DNA from 2 places in the Aliiglaciecola sp. 2_MG-2023 genome. Region 1 is predicted to be linked to the other one. Evidence: predicted binding sites of a transcription regulator. Region 1 holds the regulator's gene; the other holds the start of a gene.
The links. The regulator sigma-54, encoded in region 1, starts transcription at its own class of promoters, with help from an activator protein. The targets are predictions, from matches to a motif close to GTTGGCACGNNNNTNGNNT.
Positions count from the first base shown of each region.

Region 2: Q4567_RS12475 (DUF883 domain-containing protein) is a predicted target of sigma-54. The motif match lies at 5,396-5,414, and genes of this name have one in related genera.

Region 1 covers NZ_JAUORY010000020.1:70,941-79,165, reverse strand. The annotation lists gene lptA (lipopolysaccharide transport periplasmic protein LptA) at 1-382, shown strand, start outside; gene lptB (LPS export ABC transporter ATP-binding protein) at 382-1,107, shown strand; gene Q4567_RS17295 (RNA polymerase factor sigma-54) at 1,169-2,647, shown strand; gene hpf (ribosome hibernation promoting factor) at 2,675-2,962, shown strand; gene ptsN (PTS IIA-like nitrogen regulatory protein PtsN) at 2,981-3,427, shown strand; gene rapZ (RNase adapter RapZ) at 3,424-4,269, shown strand; gene Q4567_RS17275 (HPr family phosphocarrier protein) at 4,266-4,541, shown strand; gene mgtE (magnesium transporter) at 4,630-5,988, shown strand; gene Q4567_RS17265 (DMT family transporter) at 6,048-6,866, shown strand; gene arcB (aerobic respiration two-component sensor histidine kinase ArcB) at 7,000-8,225, opposite strand, start outside.
Region 2 covers NZ_JAUORY010000010.1:155,859-164,083, reverse strand. The annotation lists gene Q4567_RS12500 (TonB-dependent siderophore receptor) at 1-2,103, opposite strand, end outside; gene Q4567_RS12495 (LysR family transcriptional regulator) at 2,635-3,636, shown strand; gene Q4567_RS12490 (hypothetical protein) at 3,654-4,040, opposite strand; gene Q4567_RS12485 (hypothetical protein) at 4,303-4,542, opposite strand; gene Q4567_RS12480 (hypothetical protein) at 4,553-5,008, opposite strand; gene Q4567_RS12475 (DUF883 domain-containing protein) at 5,016-5,333, opposite strand; gene Q4567_RS12470 (endonuclease/exonuclease/phosphatase family protein) at 5,724-6,530, shown strand; gene Q4567_RS12465 (YqaE/Pmp3 family membrane protein) at 6,622-6,780, opposite strand; gene Q4567_RS12460 (PA2169 family four-helix-bundle protein) at 6,866-7,312, opposite strand; gene recA (recombinase RecA) at 7,680-8,225, opposite strand, start outside.

The sequences.
Region 1 (8,225 bases):
TTTGGCTGACGAAGTCGAGGTTATTGCGGGTTTAGGGGAAGGTAAAGAAGTTTTTATTGCCCGAGGTAAACCAGCAAAATACAGCCAAACCCTCGATGATGGCAGTAATATTAGCGCCGCGGCCAATGAAATTAAATATGAAGTATCGAATCGTACTCTGACACTCAATGGTGCAGCCGAATTAAATCAGGATAGTAGCCTTGTTAAAGGTGAATCGATTCAATTTAATATGGAATTAGAGCAATTGATAGCAGAAAGTGACGGCAACGCAGAAGGCGGTGTCACTGCCATTTTCCAACCCGAAAGCATTCGCAATCGGCAAACTGACGACACTAAAAAAACTGAAGAAGAGCAAGACAAGTTGCAGGATGAAAAACCTTAATGGCAACGTTAAAAGCGACCAATTTAGCGAAGTCTTATAAATCTCGGCAAGTGGTGCGAGATGTAAGCATTGAAGTTTCTACTGGACAGATTGTTGGCCTGTTAGGTCCCAATGGTGCTGGTAAAACGACCACCTTCTATATGATTGTTGGGTTAGTGCCACTCGATAAAGGCGAGATTTATATTGATCAGACCGAGTTAACCTTACAACCCATGCACATCCGTGCACGAAAAGGAATTGGTTATCTTCCTCAAGAATCATCTATATTTCGTAAGTTAACCGTTTACCAAAATATCATGGCAATTTTGCAAACCCGAAAAGAATTAAGTTCTGATCAGCGAGAAGAGCAAGCGGATGCATTATTGGATGAATTCAATATTAACCATATTCGTAACAGCCTTGGCATGAGTTTATCAGGCGGGGAGCGCAGAAGAGTCGAGATCGCTCGTGCATTAGCGGCCGCCCCTGAGTTTATTCTATTGGATGAACCCTTTGCTGGTGTTGACCCGATTTCAGTAAACGATATAAAAAAAATAATTCAACACCTACGCGATAGAGGTATTGGTGTATTAATAACTGATCATAATGTGCGTGAAACGCTAGACGTGTGTGAAAAAGCGTATATTGTGAGTCATGGTGAATTGATAGCTTCTGGAACCGCAGAAGAAGTTTTAAATAATCAACAAGTCAGAGATGTATACCTTGGCGAGCAATTCAAGCTATAGTAGAGGTATGTTGTTTTTAACCAAAGCTTTGTGGCTAAACAAGTAAGAATAAAAAAACTAAATGAAACCCTCGTTACAATTAAAATTCAGCCAGCAACTAACAATGACGCCTCAATTGCAACAGGCTATACGTCTATTGCAATTATCAACGCTGGATTTACAACAGGAAATACAGGAAGCGTTAGAATCGAATCCACTTTTAGAAGTAGAAGACGGTTCAGATATCCCTACTGGGGATTCCGCTTTAGCAGACAGTAATGACAAGTTCTCAGAGGAGACGGTATCCGCAAGTTCTGATTCCATGGATACAAACGAGGCATTAGAAAAAGCAGATATCCCAGACGAATTACCCATAGATAGCACATGGGACGAATATATCAGTGCCTCCTCAGCCCCCGCCTCAATAAGCGGTGGTAGTGGCGGCGATGACGACCAAATTTTCCAAGGTGAAACAACCGAAAATATTCAAGATCACCTATTGTGGCAGATGCGCTTAACGCCTTTTTCTGAAGTTGATACTGCCATAGCAATCGCAATTATCGACTCTATTGATGAGTCTGGTTACCTCACTATCAGCACCGAAGATGTTCTTGCTAGTCTCGACCATGAAGAGGTTGAACTTGATGAGGTGGAATGCGTTTTAAAACGTATTCAAATGTTCGACCCTATTGGTTCAGGCTCAAGAAATCCGCAAGAATGTTTAATGGTACAAATGAATCAATTTGCACCTGACACCCCTTGGTTAAATGAAGCTAAGTTATTGATCAGCGAATATGCTGACTTATTAGGCAGTAAAGATTACCGAACTTTAATGCGTAAAACTCGTCTAAAAGAAGACGAATTACGAGAAGCTATGCGGTTATTGCAAACACTCAATCCACGCCCTGGTAGTTCATTGTTAATCGGTGAATCTGAATACGTCATTCCAGATGTTTCAGTGATGAAGAAAAATGGTCGTTGGCAAGTTGAGCTAAATCCCGATAGTTTGCCTAAGCTGAATGTAAATCAGCAATATGCGGCAATGAGCCGGAACGCTAAAAACACCAGTGATAGTCAATTTATTCGGTCGCATATGCAAGAAGCCAAGTGGTTTATAAAAAGTCTAGAGAGTCGTAATGACACTTTACTCAAAGTCGCAAACTGCATTGTTCAGCAGCAGGTTGGTTTTTTTGAGCATGGACCTGAAATGATGAAACCAATGGTGTTAAATGATGTCGCAGAAATGGTAGATATGCATGAATCAACTATTTCCCGTGTTACCACACAGAAATATATGCATACGCCTAGAGGAATTTATGAACTTAAATACTTTTTCTCCAGCCATGTAGCAACTGATTCTGGAGGAGAGTGCTCCTCAACGGCAATTCGCGCATTAATTAAAAAACTCGTCGCAGCAGAGCTTCCTACCAAGCCTCTTAGCGACAGTAAGATTGCTGATCTACTGGCAGACCAAGGTATTCAGGTCGCCCGTAGGACAATAGCAAAATACCGGGAGTCTTTATCGATCCCACCGTCTAACCAACGCAAGAGCCTGCTGTAGGCTCAACAACAGAAGGAATACGCTAATATGCAAATTAACCTTACTGGCCATCATGTAGAAATTACAGATTCTTTGCGAGATTATGTAGACAATAAATTTACAAAGCTAGAAAGGCATTTTGATCATATCAACAATGTCCATGTCATTCTTAATGTCGAGAAGCTTAATCAAAAAGCTGAAGCGACAGTTCATCTTAGCGGAGGTGAAGTATTTGCAACCTCAGAGCACAACGATATGTACGCAGCAATTGACGGATTGATAGATAAGCTTGATCGACAGGTAATCAAGCACAAGGAAAAAATTAAGCGTCATTAACATATATTAGATTAATTAATGGAAATTAAAGACATCCTTTCCCCTGACTGCACAAGTTGTGCAGTCCAGGGGACAAGTAAAAAACGAATTCTTGAAACTATCAGCCTGATAGCGGCAGAAAAAATCGATGACATTGATCAGACAACGATTTTAAATAGTCTGGTTAGCCGCGAAAAGATGGGCAGCACAGGAATCGGGAATGGTATTGCATTGCCACACGGTAGACTTTCGGGTTTAAAGGATGTGGTCGCAGTTCTAATCACCAGTGATCCTTCTATCAACTTTGACGCTGTGGATAATTGTCCTGTGGACATATTTTTCGCAATTTTAGTACCTGAAGATAAAGCCGCCGGACACCTGCAAACCTTAGCAACCATCGCGACAAAATTAAGTGATAAGGAAATTCTGAAACGTATTCGTCGTGCAGAAGATAATGCTCAGTTATACGAGGCAATCGTTGCATGAAACTGATAATTATTAGTGGCCGCTCTGGTTCAGGAAAGTCTATTGCACTGAGGTCTTTAGAAGACTTAGGTTACTATTGTGTCGACAATATCCCAGTTAACCTATTACCGACTCTAACCCATACGGTTATGGATGAATATGACCAAGTGGCCGTGAGTATCGATGTTAGAAACCTTCCCAAGGTACCTGGTGAATTAGTCGAAATTCTTGATTATTTGCCTGCCACTTGGGACATGACCATAGTCTATTTAGATGCCAGTGATGACATGCTGATAAAACGCTTCAGCGAAACTCGTCGACTGCATCCGTTATCTCGTCAAAACAAATCTCTTTCGGATGCGATTCAGGCAGAGGGTCAACTGTTAGCCCCTATTGCGGAACGCGCCGACTTATATCTAGATACAGACAAACTTTCGGTGCATCAATTAGCTGAATTGGTTCGAGAGCGAATTCTAGGCAAGAAAAGCTCTAGGCTAGTTTTGGTATTTGAATCCTTCGGTTTTAAATACGGCATTCCTAAAGACGCCGATTATGTATTCGATGCGCGATTTTTACCTAACCCACATTGGGAGCCAGACTTAAAGCACCTCAGTGGATTAGACTCTCCGGTCGAGATATTTTTAGGCTCACAGCCAATAGTGACGAAATTTATCTGGCAAATTCAAAATCTCATTTCAACTTGGCTTCCTCATCTAGAAAGAAACAATCGTAGTTACGTGACAGTAGCAATCGGTTGTACTGGAGGCCAACATCGCTCAGTTTATGTGGCTGAGTCACTCGCTAAAACATTTTCAGCGTCTCACCCAGATGTTCAAATAAGGCACCGAGAGTTAAATCGATGAATCGATTTGAAAAGCAAATAGTCATCGTTAACAAACTTGGATTACACGCAAGAGCGGCTACTGAATTAGTCAAAGTAGCCAATCAATTTGATGCCGTTGTTACCCTAGTTCAAGGGGAGAAATCGGCTTCCGCAAATAGTGTATTGGGCTTGATGATGTTAGAAAGCTCCCAAGGCAAAGAAGTTAACGTCATTAGCGAAGGAGTCGATGCTGAACACGCCCTTGCCGCGATTGAAAAACTCATAGTTGAGAAATTTCACGAAAACGAATAGTTAAGCAATGTGCAAATAATTGCTGACCTGCTGCCCTTAGTCCTCTAGACTATTAGTATTAGTAGTTTTTTCATTGAGCTGCATATTCATGGCAGAAGCATTAGAGGTTAAACACGCCCAACGACAACTGAAGGCTATCAATCAAGCCTTGGCCAGTGGTCGCTTTATGCATGTCCGCAAAACAATTCACGACATGCCAGCTTGCGACATCGCCCTTCTTCTAGAGTCTTCCCCAAGCAAATCAAGAACTGAACTGTGGGAAATGTTGGACTCCGATTTTTATGGCGATGTATTAGAAGAACTGTCCGAAGATGTACGTAATGGCATCATCGGACAAATGCTTCCAGACAAAGTTGTTGATGCCCTAGAAGACATGGAGATTGATAACTTAGCGGAAACGTTAAGCAGTTTACCGCAATCGGTCTCAAAAGACGTGCTGAAATCGATGGATGAGCAAGACCGTCAGCGCGCAGAAAAAGCCCTTTCTTATGGTGAGGATACCGCCGGGTTCATTATGAATACCGACACCATAACCCTACGCAGCGATGTAAACATTGATGTCATTCTGCGTTACTTGCGACTCAAAGGTGAAATTCCAGAAAGCACTGACACATTTTATGTTGTGAGTCGAAATGACACCTTAATTGGAACTGTACCAGTCACTAAGCTTCTAACGGCTCTGCCAGACTCCAGTATTGAAGATATTATGGATGAGGAAGCTGAAGCCATCCCCGTTGATATGCCAGAAACAGAAGTGGCAAAATTATTCGAACGCTATAACTGGCTGTCAGCACCGGTAGTCGATTCTAGCCGACAACTATTGGGTCGTATCACCATAGATGATGTAGTGGATATTATTCGCGAAGACGCCGAACACTCTATGATGAGTATGGCCGGTTTGGATGATGAAGAAGATACCTTCGCCCCGGTATTGCAAAGTACGCAGCGGCGTTCAGTATGGTTGGCCGTAAATCTAGTAACGGCACTTCTTGCCGCAGCCGTAAGTGATCTTTTTGAAGCAACACTAAGCCAAATGGCAGTGTTAGCTATTCTCAATACAATTGTCCCAAGTATGGGCGGAGTAGCAGGCAATCAAACACTAACCTTGGTTATTCGTGGTATGGCGCTAGGCCACGTAAGTGCTGATAACTCAAGATGGTTGGTGAGCAAAGAATTAGCCATTGGATTTTTTAATGGTGCGATTTGGGCGGTGTTAATTGCATCGGTCATTGCCATTTGGAAACAAGATTGGATGTTAGGAGGAGTCATTGCCTTTGCCATGATGATCAATATGGTTGCCGCTGGTTTAGCCGGAGCAACCTTACCATTGGTAATGAAAAAGTTGAAAATAGATCCTGCCCTAGCAGGAAGTGTAATTTTAACCACCATTACTGACGTCGTAGGTATTTTTGCCTTTTTAGGTACAGCCACTTTGTTGCTTGTTTAGTTTTAGGAAATAAAACGATTAAATCGATTGCACAGCTCGTCGTATACATTGGCATAGCCTTGCTTGCTTTTGCGGGGAATTCAATTCTATGTCGTTTGGCGTTAGCAGACTCAAGTATAGATGCCACTTCTTTTACCTTAATCCGCTTAATATCTGGCGCAATTATGCTTATCTTAATTTTGCTGATAAAAGGAAACGTCAATCAAATTAACAACAAAGGCAGTTGGCCGGCTAGCTTAGCGCTTTTTATATATGCTGCAGGGTTTTCCTACGCATACATTGAGCTTGATACGGGGGTAGGGGCGTTAATTTTATTCGCTTGTGTACAAATAACCATGTTAGTCATCAGTTGGTATTATGGTGCGCGATTAACCTTAGTTGAATCCTTGGGTGTGTTAGTCGCATTTGCCGGTTTTATTTATCTTGTTTCGCCTGGAGTAAACTCTCCTTCGATTTTTGGCGTTACACTAATGGCATTGGCAGGCATAGCTTGGGGATGTTATTCAATTATTGGTAGTCGCTCTGCAACGCCATTAATAGACACAAGCTCTAACTTTATAAGAGCATCGGTTATTAGTTTAGTGCTAACTCCAGTGTTATTTATTGAATCAAATCAATTACAAACAATGGGCGTGGTTTACGCCTTAGCATCAGGCATGATCACATCAGGAGTTGGTTATGCCATCTGGTACAAAGTGCTCCCACACATTCGCTCCAGTGTGGCTGCGGTGTTACAACTCAGCGTACCCGCAATAGCAGCCCTAGGTGGATTGTTGTTATTAGAAGAGCTACTCACGATGAAAATGTTAATTTCAAGTGGCGCTATACTCGGTGGTATAGCGCTGGTGATTTACGGCAAACAACAGCAAACAAGCTAATTAGTCATTCAAACAAGGCTCAATTAATCTAATCTTTTATGTTTTCGCAATATAATCCTGCGCTTTATGCCTAACAAAGCGCAGCTTAGTAAGTTAACAGCCGCAATTGACTATAGATGATTTACCCAATAAGTTAATCATCTATATTTTGTGAGCTTAGCCAATCGTTTAACTTCGCAGTGTCCTGCTTTTCTGCCATTTCGAGCTCTTCTACCCAATCATGCACGTTTTCCCACCAGGTTGGATGATCACCTTGCTGAATACGATTTGCAATTTTTTGCACTCGAGCAAGGCCAACAGAACCGGCTGCACCTTTAATTTTGTGAGCTTGAGAACACACTTCTTCTTTGTCATTTGCACTCAAGTTTATATTGAGTATTTCCATGTAGTCAGGCATGTTTTCTTGGAACACTCCAACACTTGTGCGCACCATTTCATGACCGATAGTATCCACCAGCATTTGTAACAAATCTAAATCTAGAATAGATTCTAATTCACTGGGTTTTGCTTCTTCTACGGAGAACTGCGGGATATCTTTTTGATCAACAAACAAGTTGTTAAAAACTTCAATTACCCGACTCTTTTTAATCGGTTTGGCAATAACATCATCCATGCCGTTATTTAAATATTCTTGACGGGTTTTAATCACATTTGCGGTCAATGCCACTATTGGAGTTTGTTCCACTAAACCTTCTTCATGTAATATTGATGCAACATTAAATCCCGTCATATCAGGTAGTTGAATATCTAACAATATTAAATCGTATTGCTTTTCACGGGCCATTTTTAATGCGTCTTGGCCGTTCATAGCAACTTCCACAGTTTGCCCTAGCTTCTCTAATAAAGCTTTAGCCACCATAACATTGAGTTCGATATCTTCTACCAACAGAATCTGCAAGCCATGAACCAAAAGCTCTTGTAACTGCAAAGGTTTATTATTAATAGTAAGGGGCAACTCGACTGTAAAGCAGGTACCCTCCCCTACTACACTATTCACTTTAATTTGGCCTTTCATCAGACTGACCATTTCTTTACAGATGGCCAAACCAATACCGGTTCCCGTTGCCGATTGATGATCAGGATGATTAACCTGATAATACATAGCGAAAATCTTATCTAATTCTGTTTTTGGAATACCAACACCAGTATCTTTAATCGTAAATTTGACCGAACTGATACCCGGTTTTTCTTCTGTCGCTTCAACCGTTAAGTTGACCTTACCTTTTTGCGTAAACTTAACCGCGTTAAATAGTAAATTCCACAAAACCTGACGTAAGCGCGTACCGTCTGCTTCCACTTGGAAAGGCAGAGGCTCAATAATTTGCGTTTCAAAACGCAAACCTTTATCAGCCGCTAGTA
Region 2 (8,225 bases), on a different contig from region 1:
GAAAACGCCACCAATGGATTCAGCACCCACCACGCCGGCTTCAGCCAGATTTAAATAGTTAGTATAATCATCACCAGTTGACGGATCGGTAGACACATCCATGGTAGAAACAGCATACACTCTGTCTTCCAATAATATATGGTAGTAGTCAACAGTTAAGCTGAAATCACCAATTGCTGCGGTCAAACCCAATGTAAAGTTAGTCGATAACTCGGGACGAAGCTCTTCAGCACCAAGTGCTTGGGCAACCGAACCACCTGCTGGAAACAAACCTGTCGCAACCGGAAACCCATTGGGTAAGCGTGTAGACACATTGGTTGTACCTTGCTGACCTGGAGTTGGTGCTCTGAAACCAGTTCCGTATGAACTACGAACTGCAAACTCGTCGGTAAATTGGTAAATAGCAGCGACTTTATAAACTAGCTCGGAATCAAAATCAGAATAATCTTCATAACGTAGTGCAGCTTGTGCAAATAGTTTGTCAGTTAGATCACCTGAAATATCCACATAAGCAGCATAAGAATCACGAGAGTATTTGCCTGAGAACTCAGGGGAGTAACCTGGGAAACCATTAGAACCTACACCAACAACACGGTAAACCGGATCTAATCCTTCAATACCGTCGTCTTCAAAACCGTCACCATCTACATCATTGGTCGTATAGTTAGCACAATCTAATGTCGAACCATTGTCAATAACAGCTTCACCAGCTTCAGTTGGTACATAATCATCTGTACAGAAATCCCATGGATCTGCGGAGGCGTAAGGACCCGCAAAATAGGAGTCTTCTTCTCCACCGGAGATTTCATATGACTCATCCATATAACTCAAACCAAAAGCAAGAACGTATTCAGCCAGGTCATAGGTAAAGTCAGCTTGAATTTGCGTCTCTTCATTACTTAAATCACCCGGTTTAAATGACGTAGGTGATAAGTTACCCATTGATGGGTTAATAGTATTGCTTAACGTATACGAAATTTCATTGTAACCATAGCGGGCACTTATATCGTAAGTAAAAGCATCGTTCACACCTTTAATACCACCAAGCAGTGAGTAGTCAGTTACGTCTCCGAAGAAACGTGGTGTGAATCCACCAGGAAATATTTCGATTGGGCTCCATATTGAACCATCTTCTAAACGAAGATCTTCAATGGTGCCATTACCTGGATAACGATAAAAGAATGCACCGTCTCCCTCACTTTCGGAATAATTTCCGAATCCGTAGAGTTCAACGTCATCTGAAAGTGAATAACCTGTGTTAACAAATATACGAGTGCCACTTGAATTAGGCTGTCCCCAAGGTTGAACTTGAGATGAACCATGGACTGTTTGACCTTGCAATTCTGCAGCGGCAATATACTCGGCAGATTGATCGTCTACACAGAACCAAGATTCGCAATATTGTGTTCCTCTAAACGTAGCTTCTGAATCGGAGTACTCAGCAGAGATACTTAGAAAACCGTCATCACCAAGAGCAAAACCTTTGTTACCAGCGATAACTAATTGATCGCCATCACCTTCAAAATATTGTCCTATTTCGGCTGAAAACATCCCACCTTCGGTGTTATTTTTTAGCTGAAAATTGATTACACCAGCGATGGCGTCAGAACCGTATTGCGCAGCAGCACCATCACGGAGTACCTCTACACTGGCAATGGCAGCAGTTGGAATAGTAGCCAAATCCGGCCCTTGCGTACCTGAACCACCAATAGAGACTAAAGAAGCACGGTGGCGTCGTTTAGAATTCACCAGTACTAAGGTTTTGTCGGTAGGCAAACCACGCAATTGAGCTGGGCGGATAAAGGTTCCACCATCTGAAATAGGTTGGCGAGAGACCGAATAGGATGGCACTAAGGTTTTTAGTACATCATTCATATCCGAAAATGCTACTGCATTTAAGTCATCTGCACTTAATACATCCACGGGTACTGGAGAACTAGTCACAGTTCTTGGCGCTCCTCGAGCACCTACTATCGCAATTTTCTCAAGATTATCGTCTTCTGCTGCGGCTTCTTGCGCAAATGCTAAAGGTGCACTCAGCAGAGAAATAGCGCAACCAGATAAACCAGCTAATATGGCAGTATTGATTTTGGTTAATTTCATTGAGTGTTCCCTTATTATTATGTGTTCTCAGTATTACGTCCGTGACTTGTTGTCCGTGTTCTTATGTTTTTATTTTTGTTTTGATAAAAAATACCTAAACTTGTTATTACCTAAGGGTTTGCCCTTAAAGTGATCAACTAAGCACCAACTGCAGGCAAGAGAGTATTTTGTTTATCCTGTTAGCCGTATCAACTAACCCACAAGAGACTAAGAAAAGCACTGGCGACGCGGAAGAAAAAAGATTATTGAGGGTTATAGGGAAAATATTGAGCCTCTACATTTACATATAAGTATCAATAAGATACGAATTCATTTGTGCGTAAAAAAATATTCCCAAAAGTTCAAAAAAACATATTATTTACAATTTCAAGCTTTAATAATTATAAGAATGGTATAAAAAATGCTTAATTTACAAGCAATTACAGTAGATAGTGCAAAAGATGAGTTTCGAAATGGAATGTAACTAAATTAGTGCAATGGAGAATAAGAAATTCAATCAATTGAGTAACAGTGTTAGGAGCAATGTGCTGAATGAATACTAAACAGTTGGAGTATTTTTTAATAACCGTGCAAAAAGGTAGTATTGCCGCAGCAGCCAGAGAATTAGACATTGCTCAACCAGCTATCAGTCAGCAATTAGCAAACTTGGAAAGAGAAATGGGCGCCGCTTTGCTTGAACGCAGCTTTCGAGGAGTAACCCTAACGCAAGCCGGGCAAATATTTGTTAATCATGCTCAAACCATCACAAAAACAATCAATGACGCCAAAATTGAACTACAACAGTTAATAAGTAATCGCTCAGGTACAGTTCGGGTGGGCATGCTACCCTCTATCGGTAACGTGTTGTCCATGCCGCTGATCGCTGAAATTAATCGTTTCCATCCGCATATAAAATTAGAAATCAGCACGGGGCCCTCATACGCTGTAAAAGAATGGCTCAAAACCAATCAACTCGATATTGCTTTAACCTATGAGCAAGAAATTGATCAGAATTTCATGACCACCTTTCCTCTTATTGAAGAATATATGTATCTTGTTGTGGGCAGTAATGACAGTGCTGCCAATTATCAACAATTGCTTAACCGAGATACAGTGAATTTTTGGGAGTTGAGCCAATTTGAACTATTAACCCCTGGTTTAAAAGACGCACTGGGACAATTAATAAACACTTATGAACTCACCACAGGCGTTGCCTTAAAACATAATAAAGCCTATTCAGGGCAACTGATGACAGGTTTAAGGCAAGTAATTCAAGGTGAAGGTTTAATGATTTTACCTTCCTCAGCAATGTACCATTTAGAAGAAAGCAAGGTAGTCAAAACGTTAAAAATTGAACAACCGGAGATGACGCGTCTGGTACTAGCAACTACCAATAAGGGTATGCGTATCTCTGATGCCTCGATACAAATGTTGAATGTGATTAAAGCCGTAACAGCAAGCGAACAATCCTTAGCTCATTGGCGAGGTCGATTAGCAATGGCATCTGCAACGCCCGTAAATAGTCTATCAACGCTAAGCGCCGCCGCTATCTAACCTGGTAACCTTTTTACCTATATTTTGGCTGATGCAGCTTCTGATTGCGGTGTGAACGATCCAGAGCTAAGTAAAGCTGAACCAGTTGAAGAAGTTTGAATATTACCTTCTCTTAAATCTAATAATCGTAGGCCTCTTTGCGCATGATCCAAAGCCTGGGCTTGCCAATTTGATTGATGAAAGCGTTTTGAAGAGTAATAATAATATTCAGCACGCTGGAGACGCAGTCGACTATTGCGGTCTTGTTTCGTTTTATCCACCCTCTGTAACCTTTGCTCAAAATTTTTCAATAAATGAATCACAGGATCAGGTTTAGTTTCAGGTACAGGTTCGGTTTGCCCAATCACCATTGCCGAACTTAAAATTGCCACAATAATTACCGAAAATAACGTTAACTTTTTCATTGCGATATCCTATTCTCTGCACTTTTAACTTATAGACTGTTTTGCAGTTTTGATACCAAAATGAAAGGACAATTAATAGATCTCATAAAACAGATATTATCAATATAAACAATAACTTAAGTCAATTAAAACAGATTTAAACAACACCTGATAAAATTGCGTTCGCGTAGATAAGAAAAAATTGCTTATTGGCTTGTAATTTATACTTAGATTTTAAATGCGGGGGTTGACGAGCTAAATTAATAGTAAAAAAAGCGAAAGGCTAAATAGCTCGTAACAATAGACTGATTATAGTTCTAGTGGAGTTTGAGTCTGAACTGGATTGCAATTCATAAATAGAACCAGCCACAAAAGATGCCAACAGACCTCGAGGTGAGCTAATCCAATGTTTAGATTGATCCTGTGCCTTATCTAAAGCGTGACGTTTGATGTCTTTCGACACTTTATACAGCTCAGCTTTGTTTTCAACGATGGCTTTTTGATTAGCTAATAAATCTAACATGTTAATCGCCTTATTTTTCTCGTCTTAGTGGATAGTTTTGCGCGGATGAATTTTCACTTCTAGGCTCAAATAAAGTCTTGATCGTGGTTGATAAACCAATTGAACGAATCGCATTTTTGAAAATTCGATGTATGACCCAGAACATTAATACATTGATGACAATTAACGACAAGGCAACTATCAGCCAATGCACGCCAAAGGCATGTGCTCCATATCCAAGTGTCAGTAGCAGTGTCGTCCAAATGATTAAACTGATCCCCACCAGCAACAAAACACAAACTGCGCTAAGCAATAGTGCTTTACCTGATAGCGTTAACTCCTGAACAGCCAACGACTTGGCTTTGCTAATTTGCTCTTTTTGCGCATCCCATACTCTAGACCAATAGGCCTGCAGGTCCGAAAAATCTACAGCGTCATCTTTAGGCGCTGTAGACTCTTCATTATGGTGAGCGTTACCATCAACCATCGTCAGTTTACTTTCTTTTCAAAAATGCAGTGAGAGCCATACCTGCGGCAAATGCAATACCGGCGGTGGCAAGTGGATTTTCTTTAGTGAATTTGCCCACTGCAGATGAATTCCAGTAATCCTGCGCTTGTTGCTGTTTTTCCGATAGAGTTTCAGCTGAGGCGCTTGCTGAGTGTCTCACTTTTTCTTCAGTTTTAGCAGCTTGTTTTGCTAAGGAATCAACTGAATGATGAAGCGCATCAGTCATTTTATCTGCGATTGGAGTCTCCGACTTAGCAGTTGTTTCGTTAGCCATCTTTGCTGCCGATTGCGTTTGGTTCGTCATCTTGTTCTCCTTTTAAAGTTAGAATGCTATCGCCCCATAAATGGCGTATAGTACTTTTAAAATTGCAACGACTATGCCATCGAGAATTAAAGAACTAAGTCATTAAAAAACAGATAGTTAGAATAAGCATCTAACATGCTCTATTGAAAAATAGGGTTAACCTTGTAAATAGTTCTGATATCCTTTGCAACAATTACATCCATCTTTGAGAGCACTATCTTGGAAATAGGTCTTATCTGTTCAAGCTGCTTTTTAGTAGCGATAACCTTGCTACCCTTGTTGCCGAGTAATCATTGGTTATGTCGCAGCTGGGAATTTCCTAGGGTTCAGATCGTTTGCTTGATAATCATCAACGTACTAATGGTTTTATACTTAACCGAAGACTACCTAATGTACACTCTGCTGATAGTTAATTTAGCGAGCTTAATTTATCAGTCAATTTGGATTCTGCCTTACACATTTTTATATCCAAAAGAAGTGGAGCACGCTGATAGCTCATCAACTGAATCCAAGGTATCTATTAAAGTCATTACTGCAAACGTTTTAATGCCCAACAGATCGGCACAAAAACTAATTGATTTAATCCGTCAATACGAGCCAGATATTGTTGTTACGTTAGAGACCAACAAATGGTGGCAAGACGCAATGGAACCCATTCATGCCGACTTTCCCTTCAGAGTAAATAAACCATTAGATAACCTCTACGGAATGCACGTTTACAGCAAACACGAAATATCGGATTTAGAGGTACTGGAATTAATTGAAAAAGATATTCCCTCTGTTCATTGCCATATTAAATTTACCGAAAGCGTCAAAGTTAAATTCCATTTTTTACATCCAGCGCCGCCTTCACCTACTGAAAATGACACGGCAAAACCCAGAGATAAAGAGCTCATTTTAATAGCCAATAAAGTCGAGCCGTCCAAACAACCAATAATAGTCACCGGAGATCTAAATGACGTAGCTTGGTCACCTACCACAAGAGCTTTTCGGAAACTAAGTGGATTAAAAGATCCAAGGATTGGTCGCGGCTTCTTTAACACTTTTCATGCAGATTACCCGATAATCAGATGGCCATTAGATCACCTCTTTCATTCTCAACATTTTATGTTGGCTGACATTAAAAGGCTGCCATCGATTGATTCTGATCATTTCCCTCTCTTTACAGAGTTAGTGATAAAAGATAAATGGGATTAACACATTGGGGGAATTCTGGGAGAGGAATAGGAGCAGTCCGCTAGCAAGATTATATTTTGCAACACGGACTTAACTCTATTGCAGATTCAATCTATCGTTTAGCGATAATCCAAACAGCGTGAATTATGCCTGGCAAATAGCCGAGGATTGTAAGCAATATATTTAAGAAAAATGCGCCACTAAAGCCCACCTGTAAAAACACCCCAACTGGGGGTAAAAGAATAGCCAATATTAGCCTAATGATATCCATAATTTACCTCTTGATTCATTTGTTGTTAGTTGATAATAATATTAGAAGCCGCTCAATGAGCGGCTAGCTATCATTAAGTTATCGGTTAAGCAGTGAGTTCCTGCAGGGCTTTCATCTCGTCATGACAAGCTTGCATAGTGCCTCGAATTTCTCTAAGGGCTAACGTACATGTATCAGGCTGCTTTTCTGCAAGTGCCTCGTCGATTACTTCGAGTGTCTTGTCCTCAACCTCTTCAAGTTGACTAATATAGGTATGCTCTTTATCAAAAGATAAAAAACCTACCAATTTTGTGTACATGTTGCGTACATTGACGGCGATGGACTCACCAGTTTCTTTGTCACCTTGCTCTGCAATCGCAAAAGGCTGAAGTGCTTCGATTGCTGCTTTTTTCTCAAACATCATTCTCGCAAACACTTGCTTTACAGACTCATGGGTTGCTTTATCAATACTTTCTTCATAAAAATCTGCGCCTGCTTTTAGCACTTCAATCACGTCTGCTACTTTGTTCACTTGTTTTACTTCATTACTCATAAAAATCTCCTATTAATGACTTAAAGAAATAACCAAAGTTAATCATTGGTTGTTGAGTTACGCACTAAGGTAAATGCAGAAACCACACCATTTCTTAAAAACAGTTAGTAGAAGTTAAAACAGCACCATAAAAAATCGATTTTATTAATAAATATCAAATAGATATAAAAATAATAAAAAACAAAATGATTGAGACAAGAAGCCAGAAATATAAAAATTAAGTAGGCTTTATTTTACTAATGTAAAAAATTTACTCGAAAATTGGAAAGATTACATTGTTGGGATATTGAAAGGGAGGAAAATTAAAAAACCCCGCTAAATAAATTAGCGGGGAACTCACGCTTAGGGGATGTGTATAAGGTTAGGGTTACAACACATCCTCAGAAGCTACAGGATCTTCTGGTTTGACTGTTTTAGACAGCAACAACTCTGCTCTCAGACGCTTCTCGATATCGTCAGCCATATCAGTATGCTCTTTCAAATACTTAACCACGTTGGCTTTTCCTTGACCGATACGCTCGCCATTGTAGCTATACCAAGCTCCAGCCTTCTCAACAAACTTTTGCTTAACACCCAAATCAATAAGTTCGGCTTCTTTACAAATACCTTGGCCATATAGAATTTGGAATTCAGCCTGTTTAAATGGAGGTGCGACTTTGTTTTTAACAACTTTCACACGGGTTTCATTACCAACCACTTCATCACCGTCTTTAATCGCACCGATACGTCTAATATCTAGTCTTACAGAGGCATAGAACTTAAGTGCATTACCACCAGTTGTGGTTTCGGGCGAACCAAACATAACGCCAATTTTCATACGAATTTGGTTAATGAAGATTACCAAAGTATTTGAACGTTTAATGTTACCCGTTAATTTACGTAGCGCTTGTGACATCAGACGTGCTTGTAAACC